DNA from 2 places in the Nocardioides perillae genome. Region 1 is predicted to be linked to the other one. Evidence: predicted binding sites of a transcription regulator. Region 1 holds the regulator's gene; the other holds the start of a gene.

Region 1 (5,348 bases):
GATGAGGTTGCCCGGCGTGGACCAGTCCATCGAGTGGTCGGCGAGGAACACCAGCAGGCTGTCGCGCCAGCGCCCGGTCGACCTCAGCAGGTCGACGAGCCGGGCGACCTGCTGGTCGGTGGCGGTGAGGGCGGCGCGGCGCGCGAGGCGCGCGTCGGCGTAGGGGCCGGTGACGTCGCTGTGCCCGGTGCGGTCGATGTCGCCGAGGTTGACGAAGACCAGGTGCGGGTCGAAGGCCTCGACCATGTCGAGCGTCGCCTGCATGGTGAACAGGTCGGGCGCGTGCTCGCTGACGGGGATGATGGGGGCCGGCTCCCAGCGGTGGGTGGCGCGGTTGCCGAAGACGCCGTAGAGGTACTCCTTGCTCAGCACCGTGCCGGTCACGCGCCCGGTGGCGTTGAGCCGGCTGATCACCGTCGCCGCGCGGATGTCGCCGCGGCGGTCCATCGTGCGGTCGGCGCCGAGCTTCCGGTCGTAGATGTCGTTCGCCGGCACGCCGCTGCGGTCGGGCCGCACGCCGGTCATCATCATCACGTGGTTGGGGATCGTCTCCATGATCGGCAGCGACGAGGCCCGCGGGAAGTTGCGGCCGGCCGCGCGGAGCCCGGCGACCGTCGGCATCGTGGTCGGCGTGATCTCGTCGGGCCGGCAGCCGTCGAGCACGACGACGTAGGCCCGCTTGCGCCCGCCCGCGCGGGCGTCGGCCGCCGCAGCGCTCGGGGCGCCGAGCGCCGAGGAGATCGCGGTGGCCGCGGCGCCCGCGCCTGCCACCTGCAGGAGGTTGCGGCGACCGGTGCGCAGCAGCTCGGCGCCCTCGGCGAAGCGCTCGCCGGGGTGGGTGCAGCCGGTGTGCCCGCACATCAGCGGTCGCCTCCGTCCGTGCGGGGGCCGACAGGGGCGTCGGCGGCCTCGACGCGGCCGGTGCCGGCCAGGGTGCGGTAGCTCACCGACCAGACGGCCTCGGCGGCCCGGTCGGCGCGCGGGTCGGTGGCGCCGCTGCCCTCGCGGGGGCGCAGGACGAACCAGTCCATCTGCGCCCGGGCCGGGGTCACGTCGAGCACCGAGAAGCCGTGGGAGTCGAAGTCGAGGTACTTGATGTGGCGGTTGTTGGCCAGGATGCCGGCCTCCACCACCTCGGTCGTCGCGCCCGACGGGTCGCCGGTGATGTCCTTGAGGTTGTTGCTGGTGACCGAGGAGCAGACGAACTCGACGCCCGCGGAGTCGCTGAGCGGAGCGGTCGCCACGTCGTACGGCAGCTCGCAGGCCCAGCCGGAGTGGATGTCGCCGGTGAGGAAGAGCGCGTCCTTCACCCCGCGGTCGCGGATGTGGTCGAGCACCTCGCGGCGGTCGGCGGTGTAGCCGTCCCACTGGTCGGTGTTGTAGGGCGCGCCGTCGGCCGGCAGCAGCCCGGTCACGTCGTTGACCGGGTCGAGCAGGTCGCGGGGGACCTGCCCGAAGGTGACCGGCGCGATCATCACCGGGTTGCCGACCAGCTTCCACTGCGCGCGCTCCTGCTGCAGCGAGGCCTTGAGCCACGCCATCTGCTGGCGCCCGAGGATCGTGCGGTCGGGGTCGCTCACGGTGGCGTCGGGGTTGGGCACGGGCGTCGGCACGCCGCCGACCTGCTGGCTGCGGTAGGTGCGCAGGTCGAGCATGCTCAGCTCAGCGAGCTGGCCGAACTGCAGCCGGCGGTAGAGCCGGGCGCCGTCGCCGAGACGGGCGGTGCCGTCCATGAGCACCGGCATCCACTCGTCGTACGCGCGGTGGGCGCGGGCGCGCCGGCGGACGTAGTCGCCCTCGGAGGCGTCGTGGTTCTCCGCGCCGTCGCGCCACTGGTCGTTGGTGACCTCGTGGTCGTCCCAGGTGACGATCATCGGCGCCAGCGCGTGGAGGTCCTGCAGGTCGGGGTCGCGCTTGTACTGCGCGTGGCGCTGGCGGTAGTCGGCGAGGCTGACCATCTCGCGCGCGGGCACGTGGCGGCGGACGTCCTCGTTGCCCTGGCCGCGGCCGTACTGGCCCGGGGCGTACTCGTAGAGGTAGTCGCCGAGGTGCAGCACGGCGTGCAGGTCGCGGCGCCGCGCGAGGTGGCGGTAGGCGCTGAAGAAGCCGGCCTGCAGATTGGCGCAGGAGACCACGCCGAGGCGCAGGTTGCCCGGCAGCGCGTCGCGCGCGGGGGCGGTGCGGGTGCGGCCGGGACGGCTGGCGACGCCGCGGTGGACGAAGCGGTAGTGGTACCACGTCGCGGGGCGCAGGCCGGTCGCGAGCACCTTGACGGTGTGGTCGCGGCTGGCGCTGGTGGTGACCGTGCCCTGCTTCACGATCCGCCGGAAGCGGGCGTCGGTGGCGACCTGCCACGTCACGTGCGCCTTCGGGCCCTTGCCGGAGCCCGGGGTCGCCGCGGCGGTCGGGGTGAGGCGGGTCCACAGCACGACGGCCGTCGGTTGCGGGTCGCCCGAGGCCACGCCGTGCGCGAAGAGCTGCGCGCTGCTGCGGCGGGGTCGGGTGCGGGGGGCCGGCTCGGCGGCGGCGCTGCCGCTCGCGAGGGCGGTCGCGCCGACGGCGCCGGCCGCGCCGGTCGCGAGGACGGTGCGGCGCGCGACGTGCTGGGGGTCAGGGGTGGTCACACTGGATTGAACGACGCCGGGAGGGGGTGGTGACGGTGGTTCGGCGAAAGTCGCCGGTTGTTCGGCTGCTGGTCACCGGGGGCGGTGGGGCCTCGGCGCGGCGTGCGTCATGCGGAGGCGACGCGATCGCGCGCGCTCCGCATGACGCAGGCGGCGTGACGGAGTGGCCGGCGAGGGCGCGCGGCGGCGGGCGCGGCGTACTGGCTGGGGACGACGGGCGCCTCGGGCCTGCCTGTGGACGCACGACGGCCGACCCCCGTGCGGGGGCCGGCCGGCGTGGGGCAGCGTCGGGGTCAGAGGCGGCGCAGGACCGCGGTGACCTTGCCGAGGATCGTGGCGTGGGTGCCGTCGATCGGGTCGTAGGCGTCGTTGTGGGGGAGCAGCCAGACCTGGCCGTCCTTGCGCTGGAAGGTCTTGACCGTCGCCTCGCCGTCGATCATCGCCGCCACGACCTCCCCGTTGTGGGCGGTGGGCTGCTGGCGCACGACGACGTAGTCGCCGTTGCAGATCGCCGCGTCGACCATCGAGTCGCCGGAGACCTCGAGCATGAAGAGCGTGCCGTCGCCGACGAGCTGCTGGGGGAGCGGGAAGACGTCCTCGGTGCGCTGCTCGGCGAGGATCGGCCCGCCGGCGGCGATGCGGCCGACCATGGGGACGTACTGGGCGGCGGGGAGCGCGTCGCCGATGCCGGTCTCGTCGAAGCCGGTGTCGGTGGCCGCGCCGACCGCGCGGCGCCCGGCGGCGGACTCGGGCAGGAAGACCTCGAGGGCGCGGGGGCGCTTGGGGTCGCGGCGGATGAACCCCTTCTCCTCGAGCACCTTGAGCTGGTGGGCCACCGAGGAGGAGCTCGACAGGCCGACGGCGTCGCCGATCTCGCGCATGCTCGGGGGGTAGCCGCGGTGCTCGACGGCGTCGCGGATCACGTTGAGCACCCGCTGCTGGCGCGGGGTCAGGCCCGTCGCGTCGGGGGGTCCGTCGGGCAGCTCGGCCACCCGCTTCTTCGTGCCTGCCATCGTGCGCCTCCCGTGCCCGCGCCGGAGCCGTCGCGCGGGTGCGTCAGCGCAGGGCCGGGCGCCCGGGAGGCTCCGTGGTCCCGCCGTTCGGGACCGGTGAGCGCACGCTAGCGCGAGCGGGCGGGGTGGTTCAAACACCTGTTCGAACGGCGTGTCGGGCAGACTCGCCGCCATGAGCACTCCCGCCGCCGGCCCGTCCGTCCTGTCCGCCGTCGTCACGGGTGCCGCGCGCGGCATCGGCCGGGCGGTGGCGGAGAAGCTGGTGCAGCGGGGGTACGCCGTGGTGGTCACCGACGTCGACGGCGCGGGCGCCGAGCAGGCCGCGGCCGAGATCGGGGCCGTGGCCGGACTGGCGCAGGACGTGCGCTCGGAGGCCTCGCACGCGACCGTCGCGGCGGAGGCGGCGCGCCACGGTCGCCTCGCGGTGTGGGTCAACAACGCCGGCGTCGGTCACGACGGCGCCCTCGCCGACCTGCCGTCGGACCAGGTCGACCGGCTCGTGGACGTCAACCTCAAGGGTGCGCTGTGGGGCACGCGTGCGGCGCTGGCCGGCTTCGGGCCGGCCGGCGGCGACGTCGTCAACATCGCCTCGTTGTCGGGCCTGGGTCCGGTGCCGGGGCTGTCGACCTACGCCGCCACCAAGGCCGCGGTCGTCTCCCTCACCATGTCGGTGCAGGCCGAGACGCCCGACGAGGTGCGCGTGCACGCACTGTGCCCCGACGGCGTCGACACCGAGATGGTCGCCACGATGCGCGACGACGGCCTGGCCAAGGCGCTCGTGCGCTCCGGGGGTCGGCTGCTGAGCGTCGACGAGGTGGCCGCCGAGGCGGTCGGGCTCGTCGGCGGTCACCGCGTCGTGCGCACGCTGCCCGCCTGGCGCGGCGGGGTCATGCGTGGCAGCTCGCTGCTGCCGTCGCTCGCGCAGCAGGGGATCGCGGTCTTCGCCAAGCAGGGGCGCGCCGCGCTCCGCCGCAACTGACGCGGCTGCCGCTCGTCCCGGCGTACGTCTGGGCCCCGGTGGTGGGGCAATTGCTGGGTTGTGGCCCGGTTACCGACGCGTAACCGGGCGCCAACCCAGCAATTGAACGGTCGCGGCGGGGTGATGGCGCACCCCGAGCGCGAGTCGAACACACTTTCGGCCAGGCCCTTGTGCTGTTCGAACACGTGCTCTAACGTCGTACGTGTGTTCGATCGAACGTGTGGTCGACAGCAGCGCCGCAGCCCGGCTCGTGAGGACTGTCGGTGGTCGCCCGTAGACATCTGCTCGACCGGACACACCCGACGCGGCTGACCGCCCCTTCCCCGGAGGTCCCCATGAGCACGATGACGATCGACCCCACCTTCCTGAGCCCCGCCCGCACGACTCAGGGCCGCACGACTCAGGGCCGCACGAGCCAGGGCCGTACGACGCCCGCTCGCCGCCCTGCCGCGGCCCGCGGCGAGCTGCGGCTCACCCGCCGCGGCCGGCTGGTGGTCTTCGGGCTCTGCCTCGCCGTCGTGCTGGGCGCCGCGCTCTTCCTGGGCCAGTCGTCGGTCGCCACCGACCGCCCGGGCACCGACGTGCCGACCGAGGTCATCACCGTCGGCACCGGCGACACGCTGTGGGAGATCGCGAGCGAGCGCGCCGCGACCGGCTCCGACATCCGCGAGGTGATGGTGCAGATCGAGCGGCTCAACGCCCTCGAGTCCGCCGCCCTCGACGCGGGCCAGC
Region 2 (5,348 bases), 1.4 Mb from region 1:
GGGTCACCGACCGGAAGGCCTCGAGCACCGAGGCCGAGGCCCGGGAGAACGCTGCGAAGTCCGGCGGGACGACGACGAGCGAGGGGCACAGGCGCCGCGCGTGCACGACCGACATCGCGGAGCGCACCCCGTGGCGGCGGGCGGGGTAGCTGGCGCACAGCACGACCCCCCGGCCGCCACCCGCCACGACGACCGGGGCGTCGCGCAGCTCGGGCCGGTCACGGAGGGCGACCGCGGCGTAGAAGGCGTCGACGTCGACGTGGAGCACGGGGCACGCCGAGGAGGCGTCGCCGCCCCTCACGGCCGCTCAGCGGGTGGCGAGCAGGTGCAGCTGCGTGGCGAGCGGGAGGTACTCCGGGCGCGAGGCGACGGCGCGCTCGAGCTCGACGAGGGCGTCGGTCGCACCGGGCTCGAGGTCGAGCAGCGAGCCGGGCACCAGGTCGGCGAAGACGCGCACGCCGTGGACCTCGGTGACGGCGAGGCCGGCCGACTGGAGCAGCGCCTCGACCTCGTCGCGGGCGAAGCGCCGCCCGGCCCGTCCCCCCGGCTCGAGTGGGGTGTCGAGGGGGGCGTCGAGCAGCTCGCGGGCCTGCTGGAAGTGGCCCGCCATCGCCCGGGCGACGACGGCCGCGTGGCGCTGTCCGACCAGCAGGCTGAGGGTGCCCCCGGGGCGCAGCACCCGGTGCAGGACGTCGAGGGCCGCGGCGGGGTCGTCGACGACCTCGAGCACCCCGTGGCACAGCACGACGTCGGCCGACGCCTCGCCCACGACCTGCAGGAGGTCGGCGAGGTCCCCCTGCCGCCCGGTGACCCGGTCGCCGACGCCGCGCTCGGCGCCGCGGCGGTCGAGGGCCGCGAGCGCGTCGGGGCTGGGGTCGACCACGACGACGCGGTGACCGAGCTCGGCGACCCGCACGGCGAAGCCACCCGTGCCACCTCCGATGTCGAGCACCTCGGCCGCACCGTCGCCGGCCGCCTCGAGCACCGGGCGCAGCGCCGACCAGACGAGGGCGGTGCGGGCGGCGGTGCGGCGCTCGCTGGCGGTCTGCGCGGAGGCGGGCATGGGGCCCACCCTAGTGGGGTCACCCCCCGGCGCCGGCCGGGCAGCGCGCTCACGCCGTCACGCGCGCCGCCCGCGCCGAGAGCTGCTCGAGCGGCACGTGGGGCACGAGGCCGAGCTGCTGCTCGACCACCCCGAGGAAGCGGTCGGCGTCGCGCACGAGGTCGTCGGCCTCCCGCTCGGTCACCGCTCGCCGCGACCCCGCCTCGGCTGCCGCGCGCTTGGCCGCGCCCGCCGCGAAGAAGCCGGCCCACTCGGCGAGCTCGGGCACGACCTCGGCGAGCAGGACCCACGCGTTGGTCTGGGGGCGCCGGCGTCCCGCGGTCGGTCTGGCCCGGGCCGCGAGCAGCGCCGCGGCCGCGCGCAGCGCGGCGACGTGGGCGCACGCGTAGCGCGTGGGGACGTCGGCGGCGGTCATCGCCTCCTGCAGCGAGGTCGCCGCGCGGTCGAGGTAGGAGTGGGTCGTGGCCGGCAGCGAGAACGGCCCGGGGACCTCCTCGTGCCACCCGTCCCCGCTGCCCGCCGCCCTCCGTGCTGCTCCGCTCACCGCACTGCTCCCTCCGCCGCTCCGTGGACGTTCGAACGCATGTTCGAACGACGACGACGCTACACCCCGCCACCGACGAGGACAACGGGTCCGCAGGCGCGGAGGTCCAGCGCGGCGCCGGGGCCACTAGGGTCGTCGTCGTGGACCCCGAGCCCCCCGCCGTCAGCCGCTTCCGCGAGGCCCTGGCCGCTGCCGGGGGCCGCGGCGAGGTGGTCGTGCTCCCCGACAGCGTGCACACCGCCGCCCTGGCGGCGGAGGCCCTCGGCTGCGAGGTCGGCGCGATCGCGAACAGCCTCGTCTTCGAGGCCCGCCCGGAGGACCCGGCCGGCGACGAGCCGGGCCAGCCGGTCCTCCTCCTCACCTCGGGAGCACACCGCGTCGACACCGCGTCGACCGCCGCCCGCCTCGGCCTCGGGAGGCTGCGCCGCGCCTCGCCCGAGCTGGTGCGGCGCAGCACCGGCCAGGTCATCGGCGGCGTCTCGCCGATCGCCCACCCGGCCCCCCTCCCGACCTACGTCGACCCGTGGCTGCGGCGCCACCCCGTGCTGTGGGCCGCGGCCGGCCACCCCGCCGCGGTCTTCTCCACCACCTTCGACGAGCTCGTCGCCCTGACGGGGGCGGTGGAGGTCGACGTCGAGCCCGCGACCGGGTCCGGCGGGCCGTGAGCAGGGTCGTCGTCGTGGGCGGCGGCCTGGGTGGCACCGCCGCAGCCGCCCGGCTGGCGAAGCTCGGCCACGACGTGCACCTGCTCGAGCGCGCCGGAGCGCTCGGCGGCGCCCTGGTGCCGGTGCGCTCGGGCGACCTCACCTGGGAGTCCGCCACCGCCAGCACGACGCTGCCGGCCGTGGTGCGCGACCTCTTCCGCAAGAGCGGGCGCCCGCTGGAGCGCGAGCTCGACCTCGTGCCGCTCGCGGTGCCGCGGGAGCACCGCTTCCCCGACGGGAGCCGTGTGCGGCTGCCCACCGGCTCGCGGGCCGCCCAGCTCGAGGCACTCGAGGGCCTGGGGGCCGGCGTCGGGACGGCATGGGTCGACCACGTCGCCGCCTACGCGCCGGCGTGGGAGGCCCTGCGGCGTGACCTCTTCGAGCGGCCGTGGGCGCCCGACCTCGCCACAGCCGAGGCACGCGACCTGCTGCGCTCGCGCACCTCGCTCCACCGCCACCTGCGCCGCAGCCTGCGCGACCCGCGCCTGCGCGCCCTGGCCGCGCACCCCGCCGTCCTCGGTGGGCACGACCTCCGCGCCGTGCCGTGGTGGGTCGGCCTCGAGACCTACGTCGAGCAGCGCTCGGGCACCTGGACCGTGCCGGGCGGGATGCACCGCCTCGGCGAGGCGCTCGCCGACCGTCTGGCCACCCGCCGGGTCACGGTCTCGCTGGGCACGGCCGCCACCGACGTCGTGGTGCGCGGCGGGCGTGCGGTGGCCGTCGCCACCGCGGCCGGCGAGGTCGACGCCGACGTGGTCGTCTGCGCCGTCGACCCGCGCGGTCTGCCGACCCTGGCCCCGCACGCGGCGCGCACGACCCCCGCCCTGCCGCCCGTGGTCGCCCACGTCGCGCTGGACGCGACCGGCCTGCCCGACGACGCGCCGCCCGAGGTCGTCGTGCACGGCGAGACCACCTTCGTGGTGCGCACCGGCGGCCAGGCGCCCCCCGGCCGCGCCGCGTGGACCGTCCTGGGCCGCGGCCCGGTGTCGGAGGACCTGCTGCGCGCCCTGGCCCGGGTCGGCGTCGACCTCCGCGAGCGCGTGCTCGAGCGCCACGACCTCTCCCCGCTGCAGGCGGTCCAGCGCTGGGGCGGCTCGCCGTACGGCGTGCTGTGGCAGGGCCGCCGCAGCGTCACCGACCGGCTCGGGCCGCGCACGCCCGTGCCCGGCGTGCTCGCGTGCGGTGCGCACGCGACCTCGGGCGCTGGCCTGCCGTTCGTCGGCCTCTCCGCGGCTCTCGTGGCCGAGGTGGTCGGGCCCGCCTGAGGCCCCGGCCGACCCCTCAGACGGTGATGCGCAGCGCCTCGAAGATCTCGAGCGTGGCGCGCGAGCGGTTGAGGGTGAAGAAGTGCAGCCCGGGGGCGCCCGCGGCGAGCAGCTCCTCGCACAGCTCGGTGGCGATGCGCACGCCCTCGCGGCGCACGTCGGCGGGGTCGGTGAGCCCCTCGAAGCGGGCGAGCAGCGAGGCGGGCACCTCGGCGCCCGAGAGCTCGGCCATCCGGGTCACCTGGCGCAGGTTGGTGATCGGCATGATCCCCGGCAGCACCGGGATGTCGCAGCCGGCGGCGGCAGCGCGGTCGACCAGCTCGGCGTAGTCGGAGGCGCGGAAGAACAGCTGCGTGACCGCGAAGTCAGCGCCCGCGCGCGCCTTCGCGGCGAGCACCTGCGCGTCGTGCTCCAGGCTCTCCGAGCCGGGGTGCTTCTCGGGGAAGGCGGCGACGCCGACGCTGAAGTCGCCGACCTCGTGGCACAGCTCGACGAGCTCGACGGCATGGGAGAGGCCGCCCTCGGTCGGGGTCCAGGGCGCCGACGGGCCGTCCTGGGGGTCGCCGCGCAGCGCCAGGATGTTGTGGACACCGGCGTCGCGGTAGGCGGTGATGACGTCCACGAGCTCCTGGCGGGTGTGGCCCACGCACGTGAGGTGGCCCATGGCCCGCAGCGCCGTCTCGCGGGCGATGCGCCCCGTGATCTCGACCGTGGTGTCGCGGGTGGTGCCGCCGGCGCCGTAGGTGACCGAGACGAAGGTCGGCTCGTAGGGCTCGAGGTCGCGGATGGCCGACCAGAGCTGCGCGGCGCCGGCCTCGTCGCGCGGCGGCATGAACTCGAAGGAGATGACGCGCTCGCCGGTGCGCACGACGTCGCCGATGCGGTGCGAGTCAGGACCGGTGGCCTCGTCGGGGACGGGGCGCAGGGGCTCGGCGGGCATGGCTCCAGCGTAGGTGGCGGCGCCGTGTCCACCGGTGCGTGTCCACGCCGGAGGCGGTGGTTAGGCTCAGCGGGTGGACGACACCGCGAGGACAGCCCCGTCGACCTCGGCGGGGGCCGCGCTGGCCGACGCGCCCGCGGGGGCCTGGGACATCGCGGCGTTCCGCGACGGGGTGCAGGCCACCCTCGACACGTTCCTCGACGGCCAGGTGGAGCGCCTCGTGGACCTCGGGCCCGACGCGGCCCGGCTGGTCGAGGAGGCCCGCGCGGCGGTCAGCGGCGGCAAGCGGCTGCGCGCGGCCTTCTGCTGGTGGGGGCACCGCGCCGTGCCCGCCCCGGGCGGCGACCCGGCGCCCGTCGACGAGGCGGCGCTGCTGCGCGCGTGCGCCGCGCTGGAGCTGCTGCACGCGAGCGCGCTCGTCCACGACGACGTGATGGACGCCTCCGACACCCGCCGGGGCCGGCCCTCGGCCCACCGCACGTTCGAGGCCGAGCACCGCGCTGCGGGGTGGCAGGGCGACGCCGAGCAGTTCGGCGCGGCCGCCGCCGTGCTCCTCGGCGACCTGCTGCTCACCTGGTCCGACGAGCTGCTGCGCACGTGCGGCCTGCCCGCCGAGCGCGTGGCCGCCGCGATGCACGTGCTCGACCTGTGCCGCAGCGAGGTGATCGCCGGGCAGTTCCTCGACGTCTCGGTGCAGGCCCGCGGGCGCGCCGACGTCGACGCGGCGATGACGGTGCTGCGCTACAAGTCGGCGAAGTACTCCATCGAGCGGCCGCTGCACGTCGGCGCCGCCCTCGCCGGCGCGGACGCGGCCCTCCTCGGGCGCCTGAGC

Evidence for each region. The regulator LexA, encoded in region 1, represses DNA repair genes until DNA is damaged. The targets are predictions, from matches to a motif close to TCGAACANNTGTTCGA.
Region 2: the regulator LexA is predicted to act here: its motif matches at 1,639-1,654, upstream of BJ989_RS12870 (SAV_6107 family HEPN domain-containing protein).

Annotation. Positions count from the first base shown of each region.
Region 1 is NZ_JACCAC010000001.1:1,327,980-1,333,327, forward strand. It holds gene BJ989_RS06250 (alkaline phosphatase family protein) at 1-861, opposite strand, end outside; gene BJ989_RS06255 (alkaline phosphatase D family protein) at 861-2,624, opposite strand; gene lexA (transcriptional repressor LexA) at 2,918-3,637, opposite strand; gene BJ989_RS06265 (SDR family oxidoreductase) at 3,810-4,616, shown strand; gene BJ989_RS06270 (LysM peptidoglycan-binding domain-containing protein) at 4,952-5,348, shown strand, end outside.
Region 2 is NZ_JACCAC010000001.1:2,764,365-2,769,712, forward strand. It holds gene dinB (DNA polymerase IV) at 1-301, opposite strand, end outside; gene BJ989_RS12865 (methyltransferase domain-containing protein) at 308-1,063, opposite strand; gene BJ989_RS12870 (SAV_6107 family HEPN domain-containing protein) at 1,113-1,607, opposite strand; gene BJ989_RS12875 (YbaK/EbsC family protein) at 1,748-2,272, shown strand; gene BJ989_RS12880 (FAD-dependent oxidoreductase) at 2,269-3,576, shown strand; gene metF (methylenetetrahydrofolate reductase [NAD(P)H]) at 3,593-4,516, opposite strand; gene BJ989_RS12890 (polyprenyl synthetase family protein) at 4,590-5,348, shown strand, end outside.